2 regions of the Lactobacillus crispatus genome follow, and region 2 is predicted to be linked to the other one. Evidence: predicted binding sites of a transcription regulator. Region 2 holds the regulator's gene; the other holds the start of a gene.
The links. The regulator HrcA, encoded in region 2, represses chaperone genes, less so after heat shock. The targets are predictions, from matches to a motif close to TTAGCACTCNNNNNNNNNGAGTGCTAA.
Positions count from the first base shown of each region.

Region 1: a site for HrcA is predicted at 2,362-2,388, ahead of J6L97_RS10550 (ATP-dependent Clp protease ATP-binding subunit). Genes of this name have one in related genera too.

Region 1 is NZ_CP072197.1:2,145,859-2,153,413, forward strand. It holds gene lepB (signal peptidase I) at 1-88, opposite strand, end outside; gene J6L97_RS10550 (ATP-dependent Clp protease ATP-binding subunit) at 202-2,328, opposite strand; gene J6L97_RS10555 (alpha/beta hydrolase) at 2,659-3,549, opposite strand; partial or broken gene J6L97_RS10560 (PTS sugar transporter subunit IIC) at 3,530-4,132, opposite strand; gene J6L97_RS10565 (IS256 family transposase) at 4,258-5,436, shown strand; partial or broken gene J6L97_RS10570 (PTS sugar transporter subunit IIC) at 5,498-6,217, opposite strand; gene J6L97_RS10575 (IS256 family transposase) at 6,289-7,467, opposite strand.
Region 2 is NZ_CP072197.1:914,255-921,809, reverse strand. It holds gene dnaJ (molecular chaperone DnaJ) at 1-314, opposite strand, end outside; gene dnaK (molecular chaperone DnaK) at 397-2,250, opposite strand; gene grpE (nucleotide exchange factor GrpE) at 2,267-2,851, opposite strand; gene hrcA (heat-inducible transcriptional repressor HrcA) at 2,864-3,913, opposite strand; gene ribF (riboflavin biosynthesis protein RibF) at 4,051-5,001, opposite strand; gene truB (tRNA pseudouridine(55) synthase TruB) at 5,007-5,900, opposite strand; gene J6L97_RS04495 (ribosome-binding factor A) at 5,956-6,321, opposite strand; gene infB (translation initiation factor IF-2) at 6,341-7,555, opposite strand, start outside.

The sequences.
Region 1 (7,555 bases), 1.0 Mb from region 2:
GATAGGCACCGATCAAAATAACCCAGATAATTAAGATATCTAGGAAAAACTTACCCCATGATTCTTTTTCTTCTTTTTTCTCAGCCATTATTTTTCTCCATTTATCTTTTTCCACAGTTTACAACTTTATGGAGAAATTGCCAAATTACAAAAAAGAGGTATTTCCTCGGAAATACCTCTTTTATTATTAATGACTATTAATTAATCTTCTTTTTTATCTTCGGCTTTAGTTTTGTCTTCCTTAATTTTTTCTTCAATCTTTGGAGAAATATCGAAGATTGCTTCACCGTTTAAGTACAAGTGCTTGTCATCTGCAGTGAATTCAAGCTTCTTAGTTTCAGGTTTTCTCAGGATCAACTTAGCAGCTGGAGTTTCAAGATTTTGTTCAACTACTCTTCTAAGTGGACGAGCCCCGAACTTCTTGTCGTAGCCCTTTTCTGCCAAGAATGCCTTAGCTTCGTCTGAAACTTCTACCGTTACACCCTTCTTAGCAAGAACATGAGACATATTCTTCAAGTAAATGTTGATGATCTTGCCCATGTCTTGTTCAGTAAGTGAGTTGAATGGAACGATTGCATCCAAACGGTTCAAGAATTCAGGTCTGAAGTAGTTTTCAAGGGCTGAGATTAACTTGTCTTGGTCAACCTTGCCATCTTCAAGCAACTTGTCTGAGAAGCCGGCGTTTGAAGTCATAATCAAGATAGTATCCTTGAATGAAACAGTTCTACCTTGTGCGTCAGTCAAACGACCGTCATCCATAATTTGCAATAATGCGTTGAAGACTTGTGGGTTAGCCTTTTCAATTTCATCAAATAAAATCAATGAGTATGGTTGGTGACGAACCTTTTCAGTTAATTGACCACCTTCACCGTAGCCAACATAGCCAGGTGCTGAACCGATCAACTTGTTAACTGCCATTTCGTCTTGGTATTCACTCATGTCCAAACGGATTAAGTGTTCTTTGTTACCAAATAATTGAATTGCTAATTGTTTTGCAAGTTCAGTCTTACCAACACCAGTAGGTCCAGTGAGTAAGAATGAACCAGTAGGTCTGTCGCTGTCTTTGAAGATTTGCTTACGAGCAATAGCGTCAGTAATTACATCGATAGCTCTGTCTTGATCAATAACATTCTTCTTAAGTTTCTTAGCTAAGTCCAAGTTCTTTTGAGCTTCATCAGCGTGGAGTTCACTCATTGGGATCTTAGTCTTTTGTTCAATAATTGCGTAGATGTCTTTTTCAGTTACTTCTGGAGTATTCTTAGAATCTACATTCTTAAGTTGTTTCTCAAGTTCAGCAATCTTACTCTTAATTTCTGAAGCCTTGTCGTAATCCTCTGCCTTAGCAGCTTCAGTCTTCTTAGCTTCAAGAGCTGAGATTTGGTTCTTTAAGCTCTTTTCATCAGTTGGTTGTACAAGCAATGCCTTCTTAGCACCAGCTTCATCCATCAAGTCGATAGCCTTGTCTGGTAAGTAACGGCCTTGAATGTATCTTTCTGATAATTCAACAGCTAATTTAAGACTGTCGTCACTGTATTTTACGTGGTGGTAGTCTTCGTACTTCTTCTTTAAGCCTTCCAAAATCTTAACAGCTACATCAGTAGATGGTTCTGGAACTTGAACAGCTTGGAATCTACGTGATAAAGCTGGATCTTTTTCAATTCTTTGAAATTCACTAGTAGTAGTAGCACCAATTAACTTCAATTGACCACTTGCCAAAGCTGGCTTCAAGATGTTAGCTGCATCCCCATTGTTGTTTTCTGAATCAGTAGAACCAGCACCAACGATGTTGTGAATTTCATCGATGAATAAAACAATGTTAGGATCGCTCTTGGCCTTATCGATAACCTTCTTTAATCTTTCTTCAAAGCTACCACGAAGACTTGAACCAGCAACCATGTCATTAATGTTTACTGAAATGATATGCATGTTAGCCATTTTAGCTGGTACATTGCCTGAAGCAATTCTTTCAGCTAAACCTTCTACAATAGAAGTCTTACCAACACCAGCAGGTCCGATTAAAACAGGATTATTCTTCTTACGTCTTGAAAGAATTTCAATTACGTTATCAATCTGTTCGTCACGGCCAATTACTGGGTCAAATTTATTGTTCTTAGCTTCCTCAACTAAGTCAACACCAATTGGCTTTTCATTGGGTTGTTGTGGGTTCTGTTGAATTGTTTGTGGTGCAGCACCCATGCTGCTGGAGTAATTAATTGGAATTGAACCTGAACTGCCTTTGCTATTTCTTCTGCTACCAAAGTCATCATTAAAGAATGAGCTGTTCAATTCGTTAAATAAGTTATCAAAGTCATTGTCAAAGTATGCCATATGTGCAACACTCCCTATCTCAAATTTACGTCTTTAGCACTCTAGCTTATCGAGTGCTAACTCATTACATTTAATAGTATAGCAGGTTATCCACAGATTGCAAGCTAAAAAATAAAAGTTTTACACATTTTCCTTTATTTTTGTGATTTTTATTTAAAAAAGCACTACAAATGCTGTAATATCAACATTCGCTGTGCTTCACAAATTCTAAAGAATTTCTTAAGATGGTCAAAAATTGATGATTATTTTGCTTAAAACTGTTGAACTTTAAGGAAGTTTTCCACAGATAAGAATAAGTTTATTACCATAAACTATTTCTGCCTACCTCTATTATTGCCCTTTTGCTTGTCCAGTATTTTGCGGTTCGCTCAACTTTCTCGGCTCAAGCAAATACTGTTTAATTACTTTGATTACCTGCTTATTCTGAGGTAAATCCGAGTGATCCGCTTCTACACCCGTTACTGTCATTGCAGTATAGCTCTTGACTTGATTCTGAAAAATATATTTTCCGGCTGCTACGCTAGCTTCTGGTACAATTCCATCAGACTCATAATTTTTTCCACCAGATAAGGAATAAACAATCAAGTTTTTCGGTAGTTTATCTTTGTTCTTGATAAAGGTTTCTAGCATTTGCGTTTTATGATTAATATTTTTTTCACCAAAATTATATGGCGTTCCTAGCGTCATCAGACGTTTGATTTTAATTTCATCAGAATAGTAACAGTAGTAATGTTCTAACCAATAGGTCCAGATCAAGCCACCGTTAGAATGCCCAAAGGCTTTAAAATTATTAAACTTATAGCTCTCTGATAAGGCATAAAAGGCTTGATCAAACCAGCTGGCTTGCTTCTTAATATTGCTATAACCATCGTGATTATTTTCAAAACCGACAATAATGAAAGGTTCGTTGTCGTTTTTATTAATTTTGCCTGAATATGACAGCGTTCCATTCGTTGAAACTTTAATTTTAAGCACGCTATGCTTAGTCGGTGTGTTCTGATTTAGCTGCTTCACTAATTGGTTAAAACGTTCAGTCGTTGCACTAGAACCTGGAATCATAATTACTGGTGACAAAAGCGATTTGCGTCTTTCAGCTCTAGCGTGGTTATCAGCCTTCATCCAAGAATAACCCGGAACAGCCAAAGCTACTAATAAGACTAAGACGATTGCCAACCATTTAAAATTAGGATTTTGAACTAAATTAATCATTCTTTTCTTCATAATCCTTTAGTCCCCTTTCAAGTCGCAAACCTAATTTCATAGTTGGAATAAACATTATTATATCTAAAATGAATAACAAAATAGAAAATACCAAGTTGCTCCAGTCACCATTAGAACCAAAGAAAGAGACCAAAATTCCTGGTGTCCCACTTAAAACGGGGTAAGCACAAGGTTGAATTAAATGGCAAAAAATTGCTCCAGCGGCTAGTAGAATATTAATAATTGGAATAATCACAATCGCCGGCAGTAACAATGGATTTAAAATAATCGGCATCCCGACCATCATGCCTCCAGTTGAGCCAAAAGCTGCTGGAAGCAGGTTAACCTTGGCAATATTTTCACTATCCTTATTTTTACTATAAATTAGGATAATTACAATCATCGCTAAAACAATACTCGCACCACCCATTTCTGCATAAGGATAAAACAAAGAACTACCCAAATACTTATATGGCACATTCCAAGCACTCCCATGTTTTAAGGCAAAATTTAAGTTAGCTGCTGCTGAAATACTATTAGAAGTAGTTGACAAAGAAGCTAGAGGATAACCTATTCCCATCCAGCTAAGTAAAAAGACGAGACTGTAAAATAGTTTGTGTAAGGATGAATGATTCCTTAAATTTATTTCTTTAAACATTAGAAAAAGGAGTTCCTTTCTCGTATGATTGGTTTGAACAAAAAAACACATACAGAAAGAAGAACTCCTTCATGAATGATTTTACCAAAGATTTTGCTCAAGCTCTATTCAATCCAGACAAAATAAATGATTTATTGCGCAAAGAGCTACAACAGGCTGTTAATAACTTGCTAGAAGCTGAGTTGACTGCCTTTCTAGGCTATGATCCCTATGCCAGAAATGGCTGGAATACTGGCAATTCTAGAAATGGTGCTTATTTCCGCAAGGTTGATACCCAGTTTGGACCAATTGAAGTGCAAGTGCCTCGAGACCGCAACGGTCAGTTTCATCAGCACACGCTGCCTGACTACAAGCAGCACTCTGATGTTTTGGAAAGCACGATTATCAAGCTATACTCCAAAGGCGTAACTACCAGAGAAATCGCTGACTTGATTGAGAAAATGTATGGCAGTCATTATAGTCCAGCTCAAGTATCAAATATTTCCAAGCAGATGCTCCCCAAGATTGAGGCTTATCACAAGCGCAAGCTAAGCGACAAGTTTTTCTGTGTCTATTTGGATGCGACATACCTTCCTTTGCGCCGAGAAACGTTTGAGCGTGAAGCAGTATATATTGCCATTGGCATTAAACCTAATGGACATAAGGAAGTCATTGACTACTGCATTGCTCCTAGTGAGAACATTGAAGTTTGGACAGAGATGCTTCAAAACATGAAGTCCAGAGGCTTGAAGCAAGTTGAGCTTTTTCTTTCTGATGGTGTTGTTGGCATGAAAACAGCCTTGGCCAGGACTTATCCTAAAGCTCATTTTCAACGCTGCCTGGTTCATGTCATGCGCAATATCTGCGCTAAAGTACGCGTCGACGATCGTGAAAAGATCATGAACGAATTCAAGCAGATACATCAACAGACAAGCAAAAAAGAAGCTGCAGCTGTCTTGCACAAATTCTATGCCAAATGGAATAAAGCTTATAGCCATGTCATCAAAGGTTTGAAGGAAATTGAGCCCGATCTGCTAGTCTTCTACAATTATCCCAAACAAATCAGAGCTTCAATTTATTCAACCAATATGATTGAATCCTTTAACAACGTCATCAAGCGTAAAGCTAAGCCTAAGGCAGAATTTCCAACTGAACAGTCGCTTGATGCATTTATTGGCATCCAGGCAATGAGCTACAATGACCGTTATTTCAATCGAATTCATAAAGGCTTTGGTCAGGTTCAGGACACCTTAGAATCCTACTTTGATTAAATAAATAATTAAAAAATCAATTTACGAGAAAGATCTATTTACACAAAAGATTTGACAGTTTCAAAAAGACTGGGATAGTCAGTAAAGCTATTAACAAAATATTATTTGATTCCTGTATTTGAGTAACTAGGCCTTTAAAAGTACTAGAATTCAAGAATTTGATTTGAAATTCATAAATTATAATCCCCAGAACTATCCCACAAAAAATTGCAAATATTGTCGGGATAAACGCATTCCAGGCTCTTTCCTTAATTCTAGCGGCATGTTCAAAATCGACTGGCTTGTGTTCCTTTCCTAGCCAATGAAAAATTTGCCCTACACCATAGCCAATTAACAAGGCCAGCAAGACAGCATTAATTTTTAAAACACTGGAAGAAAATGGTGAATGATCGCTGGCATTATTAGCTAAATTATTGGCATAAGCACAAAACATGATAACGATGACAGCCGTCATCCCGGCCATGGTTGAATCTTTACGGTATAAACGCGCAGTATAACGTGCCGCAAAATAAGCCGCATAAATACCAAATAAGCCGAAGGTTACCCGAACCATCCCCCGACTGACAAATGCTCCCGCATACCAAAAACGATCTGGCAAAGTGATATCAAAATTAAAAATATTGTAAATAAAACTATCGGGCGAAAAAACGGCATCTCTGAACAACTTAAAATATGCCCCAATTACCGCGATCGGCATCAGCATAACCAACGTTCGCTGAAAAATTCTAAAGATTGCCAATCTTCTTAGTTTAAGAAAGATATTTGTGATTCTGTTTACCATGGTATTTCCGAAACTGTCAAATCTTTTGTGTAAATAGATCTTTCTCGTAAATTGATTTTTTAATTATTTATTTAATCAAAGTAGGATTCTAAGGTGTCCTGAACCTGACCAAAGCCTTTATGAATTCGATTGAAATAACGGTCATTGTAGCTCATTGCCTGGATGCCAATAAATGCATCAAGCGACTGTTCAGTTGGAAATTCTGCCTTAGGCTTAGCTTTACGCTTGATGACGTTGTTAAAGGATTCAATCATATTGGTTGAATAAATTGAAGCTCTGATTTGTTTGGGATAATTGTAGAAGACTAGCAGATCGGGCTCAATTTCCTTCAAACCTTTGATGACATGGCTATAAGCTTTATTCCATTTGGCATAGAATTTGTGCAAGACAGCTGCAGCTTCTTTTTTGCTTGTCTGTTGATGTATCTGCTTGAATTCGTTCATGATCTTTTCACGATCGTCGACGCGTACTTTAGCGCAGATATTGCGCATGACATGAACCAGGCAGCGTTGAAAATGAGCTTTAGGATAAGTCCTGGCCAAGGCTGTTTTCATGCCAACAACACCATCAGAAAGAAAAAGCTCAACTTGCTTCAAGCCTCTGGACTTCATGTTTTGAAGCATCTCTGTCCAAACTTCAATGTTCTCACTAGGAGCAATGCAGTAGTCAATGACTTCCTTATGTCCATTAGGTTTAATGCCAATGGCAATATATACTGCTTCACGCTCAAACGTTTCTCGGCGCAAAGGAAGGTATGTCGCATCCAAATAGACACAGAAAAACTTGTCGCTTAGCTTGCGCTTGTGATAAGCCTCAATCTTGGGGAGCATCTGCTTGGAAATATTTGATACTTGAGCTGGACTATAATGACTGCCATACATTTTCTCAATCAAGTCAGCGATTTCTCTGGTAGTTACGCCTTTGGAGTATAGCTTGATAATCGTGCTTTCCAAAACATCAGAGTGCTGCTTGTAGTCAGGCAGCGTGTGCTGATGAAACTGACCGTTGCGGTCTCGAGGCACTTGCACTTCAATTGGTCCAAACTGGGTATCAACCTTGCGGAAATAAGCACCATTTCTAGAATTGCCAGTATTCCAGCCATTTCTGGCATAGGGATCATAGCCTAGAAAGGCAGTCAACTCAGCTTCTAGCAAGTTATTAACAGCCTGTTGTAGCTCTTTGCGCAATAAATCATTTATTTTGTCTGGATTGAATAGAGCTTGAGCAAAATCTTTGGTAAAATCATTCATGAAGGAGTTCTTCTTTCTGTATGTGTTTTTTTGTTCAAACCAATCATACGAGAAAGGAACTCCTTTTTCTAATGTTTAAAGAAATAAA
Region 2 (7,555 bases):
CCAAAGATATCGCCAAAATCACCAAAGCCAGAAGTATCAAATCCGGCACCGCCAAAGCCTTGACCAGCTCCACCACCAAAGCCACCTTGACCATTTACACCAGCAGAACCAAATTGATCATATTGCGCACGTTTTTGCTTATCGTGCAAAACCTCATAGGCTTCGTTAACCTGCTTATACTTTTCTTCAGCTCCAGGTTCATGGTTTAAATCTGGGTGATATTTTTTGGCTAATTTACGATATGCCCTACTTATTTCCTGATCACTGGCGTCACGATCTACGCCAAGTACTTTATAGTAATCTTCTTGTGCCATCTATTTGAACTCCTTGTATTCTCAAAAGAAAAGAACTACTCAATGGGTAGTTCTTTTCTCCTTTTGTTTAATTATAAACCCATTACTTATTTGGATCTACTTTGTGGAATTCACCATCTTGGGCATCACCGTTGTTGCCATTATTTGAATTACCACCTTGTGGGCCTTGAGGACCTGCTTGTGGACCAGCTTGACCAGCAGCACCACCATTTTGTTGATACAACTTAACAGCTAAGTCTTGAGCAGCCTTGGATAAAGCATCTTTCTTTTCTTTCATTTCATCCAAGTTGTTATCCTTTTGAGCTTTCTTCAAAGCTTCAAGAGCATCTTCAACTGGCTTACGATCGCTATCAGAGAGCTTATCCTTAGTATCTTTCAAAGTCTTATCTGTAGTAAAGATTAATTGATCTACTTCGTTTCTAAGGTCTGCTTCTTCCTTACGCTTCTTATCTTCATCAGCGTGTTCTTCAGCATCCTTTTGCATACGTTTAATTTCTTCATCTGATAAACCGGATGAACTCTTAATAGTAATCTTTTGTTCCTTGCCAGTACCCATATCCTTAGCAGATACATTTACAATACCGTTCTTATCGATATCGAAGGTAACTTGAATTTGAGGAACACCACGTGGTGCTGGTGGAATATCAGTTAATTCAAAGCGGCCAAGAGTCTTGTCGTCTGCAGCCATTGGACGTTCACCTTGCAATACGTGAACATCTACAGCTGGTTGATTATCTGCTGCAGTTGAGAAGATTTGACTCTTTGAAGTTGGAATAGTAGTGTTTCTGTCGATTAACTTAGTGAAGACACCACCCATGGTCTCAATACCAAGTGACAATGGGGTAACATCAAGTAAAACAATATCCTTAACATCACCTGAGATAACACCACCTTGAATTGCTGCACCCATAGCTACAGCTTCATCAGGGTTAATTGAATGGTCAGGTTCCTTACCAGCCCATTCCTTAACTGCCTTTTGAACAGCTGGAATACGAGTAGAACCACCATTTAAAATAACCTTGTCAATGTCATTAACAGTAAGACCTGCATCCTTCAATGCATTGTCAAATGGTACCTTAGTCTTTTCTACCAAGTCAGCAGTTAATTCATCAAACTTAGCACGAGTTAAATCTGCTTCAAGGTGTAATGGACCAGCTTCGCCAGCAGAAATGAATGGAAGTGAGATATGAGTACTTGATACACCTGACAAGTCCTTCTTTGCTTTTTCTGCAGCATCCTTTAAGCGTTGCATTGCCATCTTGTCCTTCGACAAATCAACACCATTTTCATCCTTAAAGTTCTTAATTAACCAATCCATGATACGGTGATCAAAGTCATCACCACCAAGATGAGTATCACCATTAGTTGACAATACTTGAAAGACACCATCACCTAATTGCAATACAGAAACATCAAAAGTACCACCACCAAGGTCGTATACTAAGACTTTTTCATCTTGGTCTTTATTTAAACCGAAGGCTAATGCTGAAGCAGTTGGTTCGTTAATAATTCTTTGCACATTCAAACCAGCAATCTTACCAGCGTCCTTAGTAGCTTGGCGTTGAGCATCATTGAAGTAAGCAGGAACAGTAATAACAGCATCCTTAACTTCTTCACCCAAGTAATCTTCTGAGAATTTCTTAATATATTGTAAAATAAATGCTGAAATTTCTTGTGGTGTATATTCCTTATCACCAACTTTAACCTTATAATCAGCTTCACCCATGTGACGCTTAATTGAAACAATGGTATTAGGGTTGGTAATAGCTTGACGCTTTGCTACCTCACCGACTTGAATTTCACCATCTTTAAATGCAACTACTGAAGGAGTAGTCCGGTTACCTTCTGGATTAGTGATAATCTTTGGTTCTTTACCTTCAAGAACTGCAACTGCTGAGTTAGTAGTCCCAAGGTCAATCCCAATAACTTTTGACATATATTAGCTTCCTCTCTTATTGAGCAACTACAACCATTGCTGGTCTTAGTGTTCTATCCTTATATTGATATCCTTTTTGTAAAACCTGAACAACGTGATCTTTTTGATCATCATTCTCAGCTGCTACTGTTTGAACAGCTTGATGTAATGTCGGATCAAATTTAACGCCATCAGCCTCAATCTCAACTACACCGTGATCTTTCATTGCCTTCACAAGTGCATCCAGGGTCATTTTCACGCCCTTCTTTAACTGCTTAGACACATCATCATCGGCCTCAACGCTTAGGGCTCTTTCCAAATTGTCCATTGCTGGCAAAATGTCCTTCGCTAAGCTTTGAGATTCGTACTTAATTAATTGAGCACGTTCTTTAGTGTAGCGATTTTGCATATTTTGAATTTCTGCTTCACTACGCAAATACTTATCTTCAAGATCCTTGTTCTTATCTTTTAAATCAGCTAATTCTTTAGCTAATTTTTGATCTTGTTTATTTTTTTCTTGCTTCTTTTCTTCACCTTTATCGGCTTCTTTTTTAGCCTTAGGCTCAGAAGTCTTTTCTTTTTGCTCTAGATTTTTTTCACTTGGAAATTCTTCTTTACTCACGGCTAACCTCCTTTATTGAAACTTGCCGTAATAATCAAGCAACTTTTTAGCTAGTTCATTTCTAAAATATTCAAGCAACCCAATCATTTGTGAATATGGCATATTCGTTGGTCCAAGTAAAGCAATAGTTCCTTTACCATGGGAGCCAACGCTGTACTCAGCTGTCAGCAAACTATAATTTTTTAATAAATCATTGGGTAATTCAGATCCCAACTTTACCTTTACTGGATAATTTCCAGACTTTGGATCCACCTTTGCATCCATTAAATTAGTGAACAGATTATTATGATCAATCAACTCGTACAAAGAACGAATGTCATTTACATCATGTTCAGAAGTATTATTGAGCAAATTAATCTGTCCATCCACATACATCTGCTCACTAGCTGCATCTTTTACGACATCTTCAACTAAACTAAGCAATTCAGTCACATGTTCGCCGCCTAATTCGTTTTTAGCTAATTCACTTAGCAACGAAACGTTGATTTCATTTAGGCTCTTTCCGACTAACTGATCATTAATCATGCGGACAGCCTTTTCAATTTCTTCGCCGTGAATATTATGTGGCAAAGCATATACCTGATTTTGAATGTTACCATCACTTGTAACCAAAATTGCCATAATCTGTCGTTGAGACAGCGGTACAATTCTAAATCCTGTGACTCTAACATCATGACTCTCAGGTCCTTCCGCAAATGCGGTATAGTTAGTTAAATCTGACAGAATTCGTGCAGCTTCTTGTACAATTTCATTTACTTGATGAAAAGGTCGATCTAATTGACTTCCTATTGTATTATAAACAGACTCTGGTAATTGCAACGGCTCAACTAAATTATCAAGATAATAACGATAGCCCTCGCTTGAAGGAATTCGACCACTTGAAGAGTGAGTTTTTTCAATTAACCCCTGCTCTTCCAACACGGCCATTTCATTTCTAATCGTTGCACTTGAAACTTTAATTGGCAACTGCTTCATTACGGTCTTTGAACCTACTGGCTCATGACTTTGTGTAAAGTCTGTAATTATTGTTTTTAAAATAAGCTCTTGACGCTCGGTCAACATATTATATCGCCCTCACTTTTAGCACTCACATCTCTCAGGTGCTAACAGTTAATATGATACCAGAAATTAGCACTAAATCAAGTAGATTGCTAATTTTATTCAAAAAAATACGCACTTTTTTCAAAGTACGTAGCTTCTTAACCCTTTTGCTTAAAATAAGCCCTAATTTCTTGCTCATCTCGTTCAAGTTGCTCTTTCAGTTCAGGTAATCCGGCAAATTTTTTCTCACCTCTGGTATATTTATACCATTTGATCTTCATTGGCTTACCATAGATATCTTCATTAAAATCAAAAATATTAGATTCAATATATATCTTCTTGTCCTGATTAATGGTTACATTATAGCCAACGCTAGTCATGGAGTTATACCACTTACCATTTACTTTAGTCTTGGTAGCATAAACTCCAATTTTAGGAATCACCTTATGGTCTGCCCAAATCAAATTAGCTGTTGGATAGCCTAGCTTATGACCATTTCGTTTACCATGCCCAATGATACCACTCATTACATAATGGTGCCCCATTAATTCAGTGGCTAATTCCATCTGACCATCCTTAATTGCTTGACGAATTTCAGTTGAGCCAATTTTTCTACCGTTAAAAGTTTGCTTTGGCATCACTACAATATTAAAACGCCCTTTGGAAAATTGGGGTAAATTAGCCATATTTGCAATATTCTTAGGACCATAAGTGTAATCAAAGCCAGCAACAACGGTATCAGCATTTAATCTGACAATTACATTATCGACAAATTCTTGTGCAGAAATTTGACTGAAATTTTTAGTAAATGGTAAAACAGCCAAATAATCTACTCCTAATTCCGCCATTTTGTTAGCTTTTTCTTCCAAAGTTTCTAAGTATTTAAAATCTCGTTTCGACTCATAAACTTCCTTAGGATGTCGATCAAAGGTCAACACAACTAATGACAATTTCTTCTGTAATGCAATTTCTTTAGCCTGATTAATTAAGCGCTGATGTCCCAAATGAACCCCATCAAAAAAGCCAAGGGCAAGCACAATTCTAGTAGATAAAATATTTTCCTTAACAGGATATGTTAAATGAACGATTTTCACAGCTAATTCCTTCATTTCATTTATTCATTTTGCAACAGCATTAAGCTTGGGCGATAAAGCTTTCCTTTTTTTTCATAAATTGCTTTCACCTTTTTATTGTATCGTAGTGCAACTTTTTTCGCATTAGTTTCAAGCGAAATACCTGCTCCATTTTTAACTTTAAGCCACTTTTCTTCAGTTAAATCAACCTGAGTGTATTCCTTAAAAAATGCATCAATCGGCTGTATAAGTTCAGTGGCCTTTTCCGGATTCTCTTCAATCTCCTTTAATTTTACTGCTTGTGTAATATCAAAGCCAGAACTAGCTGTTCTTCTCAAATAAGTCATCGTTGCGGGGCAATCTAATTTTTCACCTAGATCATTAACTAACGATCTAACATAAGTGCCTTTGCTGCATTTAATCTTAAAATCAAAGCTTTCTTGTCCAGTATTTATATCAAAAACTGGTTCTTTAGTTAGATCATATTGTTTGACTTCAACCCTTCTCTGAGGCCGTTCAACTTCAATTCCTTCACGCGCATATTCATAAAGATGTTTACCATTCACTTTAACAGCAGAATAAATTGGAGGCACTTGAACAATTTCTCCTACAAATTTATTCATATTTTCTTGAATTTCTGCACCAGAAAAAGGCTGAATCAACTTTTTTTCTTTTAAAACAGTTCCAGTTGCATCATAACTATCTGTGCTATAACCAAATAGTCCCGTGCCAATATATTCTTTTGGCCTAGTATGCATCATTTCAATTAATTTAGTAGCCTGACCAATAGCAATTGGTAAAACGCCTGTCACCTCAGGATCAAGCGTACCAGCATGTCCTATTTTTCTAATATTTAATACGCGGCGCAAATGATAAACTACATCTGCACTAGTCATCCCTTTATCTTTATCAATAACTAAAATTCCGTTTAACATAATTATTCCCTATTCCTTTCAACAAAAAAAGGGCACCATCACGGCGCCCTCTTTTTTATTTGTTTTCCCGCTTAGCATCTTGTTTCTTAACTTCTGCAATCAAACGGTCAATCTTACTACCATACAAAACTGAATTATCACGTTTAAAAATTAATTCAGGAACCTTATAAACAGTTAATGTTTGACCAAGCAAATGACGCATCATGCCTTTTGCCTTTTCAAAACCTGCCTGAACCTCTTCTTCCTTATGCTCATCTTCAGTTAGCAGGCTGTAATAAACAGTTGCATATGAAAGATCATTCGTACATTCAACTGCGGTAATAGTTACACCACTTAAGCGCGGATCACGAATATTCTTTTGTAAAATCTTGGTTAATTCGCGTAGAATTTCACCTTCAACACGACCAATTCTATGCTTCATGTTTTCCTCCTAATAGTAATTACTTAGGCTCAACTTGTTGCATTTCGTAAACTTCGAATTCGTCGCCAACTTTAATGTCGTTGTAGTCCTTAATCGTTAAACCACAATCGTTACCTTGCTTAACTTCCTTAACATCATCTTTAAATCTCTTAAGTGAAGCAATTTCACCATCATACTTAACGATACCATCACGAATAACTCTAATCTTAGAATCATTCTTAACCAAGCCCTTATCAACGAAGGAACCAGCAATTGTACCAACCTTAGAAACCTTCCAAGTTTCACGAACAGTAAGATTACCGATAACCTTTTCTTCATAAGTTGGTTCAAGCATACCCTTCATGGCAGCAGTAACATCATCAATAGCCTTGTAAATAATGCTGTAAAGACGAATATCTACGCCATCGGTTTCAGCTTGGCTCTTAGCAGTAGCAGTTGGACGAACGTTGAACCCAATAATAAATGCATTTGATGCACCAGCCAAAGTTACATCTGATTCATTAATGGCACCTACACCTGAGTGAATGATATTTACACGTACGCCTTCAACTTCAATCTTTTCAAGCGATTGTTGTAAAGCTTCTACAGAACCTTGAACATCAGCCTTCAAGACAATGTCAACTTCCTTCATGTTTTCCTTCTTCATAGTATCGAAGAGGTTATCAAGAGTTACGTGTTGAACATTTTCACGAGACTTTTGTAAAGCTTGTTGTGCTCTAGCTTCACCAACACTTCTAGCGGTCTTTTCATCCTTAAATTCAACTAACTTATCAGCAGATTCAGGCACATCGTTCAAACCAGTAATTTCAACAGGTTCTGATGGTGTAGCCTTCTTAACTTGACGTCCACGATCATTAGTCATAGTACGAACACGACCAAAAGTGTTACCAACAACAATCGGGTCACCAACATTAAGTGTACCTTGTTGGATTAAAACGTCTGCTACAGGTCCACGACCACGTGACAAACGAGCTTCAATCACAGTACCAATTGCCATTTCAGTTGGATTAGCCTTAAGTTCCATCACATCAGATTGCAACAAGATCATTTGTAATAAGTCATCAACATTTTGACCTGTCTTAGCTGAAATATTAACGAAGATAGTATCACCACCGTAATCTTCAGGAATCAAATTGTATTTCATTAATTCCTCAGTTACGTGTTGTGGATTTGCACCTGGCTTATCCATCTTGTTAATTGCTACAATTATTGGAACATTAGCACTCTTTGCATG